One region of the Mesorhizobium sp. M6A.T.Cr.TU.014.01.1.1 genome, then DNA from elsewhere that is predicted to be linked to it. Evidence: predicted binding sites of a transcription regulator. Region 1 holds the regulator's gene; the other holds the start of a gene.
What was found. The regulator LexA, encoded in region 1, represses DNA repair genes until DNA is damaged. The targets are predictions, from matches to a motif close to TGTTCNNNNTGTGTTCNG.
Positions count from the first base shown of each region.

Region 2: dinB (DNA polymerase IV) is a predicted target of LexA. The motif match lies at 1,896-1,913, and genes of this name have one in related genera.

Region 1 covers NZ_RZPG01000017.1:124,569-127,981, forward strand. The annotation lists gene EN885_RS20130 (ComEC/Rec2 family competence protein) at 1-1,435, shown strand, start outside; gene lexA (transcriptional repressor LexA) at 1,429-2,166, opposite strand; gene glp (gephyrin-like molybdotransferase Glp) at 2,271-3,413, opposite strand, start outside.
Region 2 covers NZ_RZPG01000009.1:41,405-44,817, reverse strand. The annotation lists gene EN885_RS12030 (hypothetical protein) at 119-421, opposite strand; gene EN885_RS12025 (hypothetical protein) at 640-1,008, shown strand; gene EN885_RS12020 (GNAT family N-acetyltransferase) at 1,091-1,549, shown strand; gene dinB (DNA polymerase IV) at 1,945-3,186, shown strand; gene EN885_RS12010 (DUF2182 domain-containing protein) at 3,270-3,413, opposite strand, start outside.

The sequences.
Region 1 (3,413 bases):
CATTTCCGGCCTGCACATGGCGCTTGTCGCCGGCACCATCATGGGATTGCTGCGCGGCGCCTTTGCGCTGTTTCCCGATTTTTCGTCGCGCCGGCCGGTCAAAAAATATGCGGCTGCAGCCGCACTCCTTTCCATCGCTGCCTATCTCATTTTTTCCGGCATCGCGGTCGCGGCTGAGCGCAGCTTCATCATGCTCGCGGTAATGCTTGTCGCCGTGCTGTTCGACCGGGCTGCGCTCACCATGCGCAATCTTACGATTTCAGCCATCGCCGTCATCGTCGTGTCGCCGCACGAGGTGGTCGGCCCAAGCTTCCAGATGTCCTTCGCCGCGACCGCGGCTCTCGTGGGCGCCTATGCCGGCTGGTCCGACTATCGTGCCGACAAGGCCACGGCGCCGCCACAACGACGGTCACCGGCCGCTTTCGTCACGCGGAAGCTCGTCGCTGGAACCGGCACCATCGCCATGACCTCCATCATTGCCGGCAGCGCCACCGCGCTCTTCGCCATCTGGCACTTCCAGCGCGTCTCGCCGCTCAGTCTGTTTGCCAATCTGGCCGTCATGCCGATCGTCACGGTCGTCATGTTCCTGGCGGTCGTCAGCGCCTTGGCAATGCCTTTCGGCTTCGACGGACCTTTCCTCTACATGATGGGCAAGGGGCTGACGGCCATGATTGCAATATCGGGATGGATCTCCGAACGTTCGCCGGTCGATGCAGTCGGGCTGATTTCGTTGCAGTCGGTTCTGCTGGTGACGGTCGCCCTGGTCATCGCCACGATGGCGACGACATGGTTGCGGCTTGCGGCACTTCCCTTTGCGCTTGCCGGCCTGCTGACGATTTCCGAGACGCGAACCCCCGACGTGCTGATCTCGGAGGATGCGCATCTGGTGGCGCTGCCGATCGGCGGCGGCGAACTTGCCGTCAACCGGGTGCGCTCGAACGAATTCACCACCGACAACTGGAAACATGCGCTGACTTCAGCGACCATTGTCGAGCCGGAGACGTTCGAAAAAGGAGACGTGCGGTTCGACATCGCCGACCCGGCCGACCTGCCGCCGGGAGCGCCTTTCTATTGCACTGCCGGCCTGTGCCTCGCCCGGCATCCGTCCGGCGCGATCATCGCGCTCGCCGACGACCGCAAAATCGCGCGGCCAGCCTGTGCCTTTGCGGACTTGATCGTCATCGACGATGCCACGGCCTATTATAATCCCTGCCGCAACCCGCTGGTCCTCGTCGTGACCAAACGGCAGCTCGCTCGCATGGGCAGTGCCGCCGTCTTTTTCGATCCGCTATCGGCGACGACGCGCGCAGAAATCCGTTTTGCCGTCAAACAGCCATATAGGCCTTGGCATGAGCAGCGGAGATTTTCGCGCGAGGCGAGGGGCCTGCCGCCATACCGTAAGCCTGAGAAACCCAAGAAAGCTGCCGTTCAGTAACGTCGGATCAATCCGACGAGCTTGCCTTGCACCTTGACCCGGTCCGGCCCGAAGATGCGCGTCTCATAGGCCGGGTTGGCGGCTTCCAGGGCGATCGAGGCGCCTTTGCGGCGGAACCGCTTCAGCGTCGCTTCCTCCTCGTCGACCAGGGCGACAATGATCTCGCCAGGCTGGGCGGTGTCGGCGTTGCGAATGATGACCGTGTCGCCGTCGAAGATGCCGGCCTCGATCATCGAATCACCCTTGACCTCCAGCGCGTAGTGCGCGCCGCCGGTGATCATGTCCGGTGGCACCGAGATCGAATGCGTCTGGTGCTGGATGGCATCGATCGGCACACCGGCAGCGATGCGGCCCATCACCGGGATGGAGACAGTGGCAACGACGTCGTCGTCATTGCCGGCCGCAGGCATGCGTGACGGCGCCGGCTTGATCTGTCGGCCGAGGCTGCCCTGCCCAAGGCTGCCCTGAATGACGCTCGGCGAGAATTTGCGTGCCGCATTGAGGCCGGGCGCGATCGAATCGGGCAGGCGCAGCACTTCCAGCGCGCGGGCGCGGTTGGGCAGCCGGCGAATGAAGCCGCGCTCCTCCAGCGCCGTGATCAGCCGATGGATTCCCGATTTGGACGCGAGATCGAGCGCTTCCTTCATCTCGTCAAACGAGGGCGGAATGCCGCTTTCCTTCAGCCGCTCGTGGATGAACATCAGCAGCTCATGTTGTTTGCGTGTCAGCATCGCGACCCCCAACAGAATCAGAAAAACAAACCCAGAACAAACACTATCTGTTCCAGTTGTGTTCCGCAACTGTTTAAAGTTTAATGAATGCGTTGACGTTTTGTTCAGCGTAGCATCAGCACGCTGCAGGCGGTGCCTGTCGCTGCGGGGGGAGCGAATGGCTCGCGCACGATCAGCCCGTTGGCGTCGGCCAGCATTCTGAGCATCGAGGAATCCTGGATGCCGAACGGCGTCGCCTTGAGCGTGCCGGCGTCTTCCTTCACCACGGCGCGTACATAGTCCTGCCTGATATCGTTGGCCGCCATGGCGGCACCGAGCCGCGCCTGACGCATGTCCTGCCGGTAGGCGCGTCCGCCAAGCCGCGCAAGCAGCGGCTTCAGGAAGAGCTGCGTGCAGACCAGGCTCGCCACCGGATTGCCGGGCAGGCCGATGCAGCGGATGTCGCCCAGCCGGCCGAACATCAGCGGCTTGCCGGGCCGCATGGCGATCTTCCAGAAATCGAGCGTCATGCCTTCGCCGGTCAGCACGTCGTGGACGAGGTCGTGGTCGCCGACCGAGGCGCCGCCCAGCGTGACGATGACGTCAGCCCCTGCGTTAACTGCCTTTTTCACCAGCGCGGCAATCGCCTCTTTGCGGTCGGGGGCGATGCCGAGGTCGAGCGCGCTGGCGCCGACCGAGCGGGCCGCGGCAGCGACGCCATAGGCGTTGGACGAGATGATCTGGTCCGGGCCAAGGTCGCTGCCTGGCGGCAGCAATTCGTCGCCGGTGGCGATGATGGCGACCAGCGGCCGTTTCACCACACTGACCTGCGGATGGTTGGCCGACGCTGCCAGCGACAACGCCGCCGGATCAAGCAGGCGGCCTTTCTCCAGCAGAACGTCGCCCTTCAAGAAATCGAGCCCGAGGCGGCGGATGTTGCGGCCTTCAACCGTCGACGCGGTCACTTCGATGCTGCCGCCGCCGAGGTCGCGGACATTCTCCTGGATGACGATGGTGTCAGCGCCTGCGGGAAGCGGCGCGCCGGTGAAGATGCGCACGGCCTGCGCCGGGCCGACTGTTCCGGCAAAGCCGCGTCCGGCCGGCGCCATGCCGATCACCGCAAGTGTTGCCGGCACGGAGGCGACATCCTCGGCCCGCACTGCATAGCCGTCCATGGCGGACGCGTTGAAGGGCGGCTGGGTGCGGAGCGCCGTGAGCGGGTCCGCCAGTATCCGGTCGGCGGCGTCCATCAGGGTGACGCTTTCAGC
Region 2 (3,413 bases), on a different contig from region 1:
CGCCCTCATCACTTCCCCGGAGCAAGGGCAGGCGTTGGCGATCCGTCCAACACCCCTCATCCGACCTCGCTTCGCGAGGCCACCTTCTCCCACAAGGGGAGAAGGGAGCGTCACTCCATCAAGCCCGCCTGGATCTCTCCAGCGGAACCTCGCGATCGCTGAGCATCCGCGCCTCGGCGCGGCGTCGCCCCTGCTCGTCGATGAACGCCGCCTGGATCATGACCGTGGCGCCCGGCAGCCCGTCAGCGCGGCAGGCCGAGCAGCGAAGCCGCCCCGAAAGGGACGCCAGCGGCGTCTGCCCGGTTATCCCGAAGCGCCTCAGCTCAGCCGGCTTCCACCATCTGCTGCGGCCGCAATCGATACACTCGACCGCAATCGAGACGACCTCGGCGATCGTCGCTTCCTTGCCCGGCAATGCCATCGCCCCTAGTGCCTCCGTTCCTGTTTTGTTCACAACATTATGGGTTTTTACCGAAGAGTCGAGTCGGTTCCACTCAAACCCAAGCAAAAGTTTAACTTGTGCCAATTTTTGAGTTATGCTTATATCACTCGTGCCGACGGATAATAGCGCCGCGGACGACACGGATGGGCAGCAGGTCCGGGCATCCGTCGCGACCGCCGCCAGTTGAGGAAACCAGGATGGACGCCCTCTCCGCTCAATTCGCCCGCGATTGCGGCTATACCGGCGACAGCCCGGCCATGCTGGCCGCCTTCACGGCCATCCGCCTCGACGGCATAGGCAAGGCTCGCCTAGGCCACGACCAGCGCAAGGCGGTGGTCGACCGGCTGAAGCACGGCGAGGCCTTGTTCCTGGCGGCGATCCGCCCGGCGCAGTCGGCCGAGGAGGCGCTCGAGGATGCCGCCCGTTTCATTGCCTGTTATCGCAACATGCCGCGCTGGCGCCAGGAAAGACGCGGCGCCGATCTCGCCCGCGCCAGGCAGCAGCGGCTCCTGGCGCGCTTCTTCCGCCGTTTTGGCCATCGCCTCTGGGCACAGCAGGCGGCGTAAGCTGGACCTCCCGGGGCCATCGGCCGCGAATGGCTGGACCGCTCTTGCCGTCGCCAAGCCCGCGCCGTATGTCATCGCCTCGATGAGTGAGATTGAGTTCCGTCGCGCGCAAGCGCCCGATCTGCCGGCGATTGTCGCATTGCTTGCCGACGATGAGCTCGGTGAGAGCCGGGAGGACCCGTCGACGCCGCTCGCGCCGTCCTACCTCGATGCCTTCAGGGCAATCGATGCCGATCCCAACCAGCTGCTGGCGGTGGCCATCGAAGCCGGGCAAGTCGTCGGAACGCTGCAGCTCAGCTTCATTCCAGGCATTTCGAGAAAAGGCGCCTGGCGCGGCCAGATCGAAGGCGTTCGCGTCGCCCGCCACCGGCGGTCCGGCGGCATCGGCAAGCTGATGATCGAATGGGCGATTGAAGCGTGCCGCTCGCGCAACTGCACCTTCGTTCAACTCACCACGGACAAGAGCCGACGGGAGGCGCACGCTTTCTACGAGCGCCTCGGCTTCACCGCCAGCCATCTCGGCTACAAGGTGGCGCTGTAGGGGCACCTTGAACATTCCAGAGTAGGCGCCGTCGGCGAAGCTGCCGATCTCCCCCCTTGCGGGGGAGATGCCCGGCAGGGCAGAGGGGGGTGCTGTCCCTCCGACCTGTCGACCAATTACAGCCACGCCCTCAGGCTGATTTCCGGTTGGGAACGGGTCAAATCGAGAGTCGGCGATCCTTCCCACCCCTCTGTCCTGCCGGACATCTCCCCCGCAGGGGGGGAGATTGGATGTCGCTTCGGCTTTCGCCAACCACCAACGCTGGAACGCAGGCAGACAAGCGGCAGCGCAAACCTGAAGCGATTGCCCTGCCTGTCATCCGCGCTGCTTGACAATCCGCCCGCTATGTTCTCTTTATGTTCCACAAAGCCACCTCAAGCGGGCGAACGGGCCGGATGGAAGCCAACATCCTCCACGCGGATCTCGACGCCTTCTATGCCTCGGTCGAGCAGTTGCTCGATCCGGCCCTGCGCGGCAAGCCGATCGCCGTCGGCGGCGGCGTCGTGCTGGCCGCGTCCTACGAGGCCAAGGCTTTCGGCGTGCGTGGCGGCATGCCGGGGCGGCGCGCGCGTGAGCTCTGCCCCGGGCTGATTTTCGTCGGCGGCCATTTCAAGGACTACCAGCGGCTGGGCGATGCGGCTATTCAAGTGCTCGGCGATTTCACGCCTGTGGTCGAGCGGATTTCCATCGACGAGGCCTTTGCCGACGTCACCGGCTGCACCCATCTGTTCGGCCCGCCGGCCGAGATCGCCGGCACGATCCGCCGCCGCGTGCGCGCCGAGCTCGGCCTGCCGATCTCGGTCGGCGTGGCGCGCACCAAGCATCTGGCCAAGATCGCCTCGCAAGTGGCCAAGCCCGACGGGCTGGTGGTGGTCGATCCTCACCACGAGCTGGAGTTCCTGCACGATCTGCCGGTCGAGCTGATGTGGGGCGTCGGGCCGGTGACCAGGGAGCGGCTGGCCGGCATCGGCGTCAACACCATCGGCGAGCTGGCGAAAACCATCGGTGGGTCGCTGGAGCGCCTGCTCGGTCCGGCAGCAGGCGAAAAGCTCAATGCGCTGGCCTGGAACCGCGATCCGCGCAAGCTTGAGACGCAGCGCCGGGCGCGATCGGCCGGCGCGCAATCGGCGCTCGGCAGGAAGCCGGCCGAGGCAGAAATCTTCGTGCCCGCGTTGCTGCACCTGGCCGACAGGGTCGCCACCAGGCTGCGGGCAAAATCGCGGCCCGGCCGCACGGTGACGGTCCGCGTACGCTTTGCCGATCTGCGCTCGGTGACGCGCTCGATCACGCTCGACCAGCCGATTTTGGCAACCGCCATGCTGGCCGAGATCGCCGAGGCGCTGGTGCGCAAGGTGCTTGTCGATCATCCGCACGAAAAGACCATCTCGCTGCTGGCGATCGCCGTCTCGCATCTTGAGAAGCAATCGGCCCTGCAGCTGGAACTGCCACTCGGCCTCGACGACGACCGCCGCCGCCCCGGCACCAGAAGGGGTGCCGCGCGCTGGACCGCCGACCGCGCCATCGACAAAATCCGCGACCGCTTCGGCTGGGAAGCGGTCGGCTATGCCTCGGTCGCGCTCGGCCCGCAGCGGTCGGTTCCCGACGCGTTTCGCGAGCTGGCCGAAAAGGAATTGTGAGCCGGCTTGGCCGGGCGGTGCGATGCGCATTGCATCAGAAGCGATCGGGTTTCCTGCAAATGCGACATCCGAGGCGCTGGTCGTCAGACCAAAAGCGTTGCGCTGCCCCAGGCGATCAGGGCGATGCCGGCCACCCGGCCGACCCACTGGCCGGCAGGAAACACCTTTTCGACCAGCACCAGAATGGCGAGTGCGGCAACCCACACCAGGTTCATTACGCCACCCAC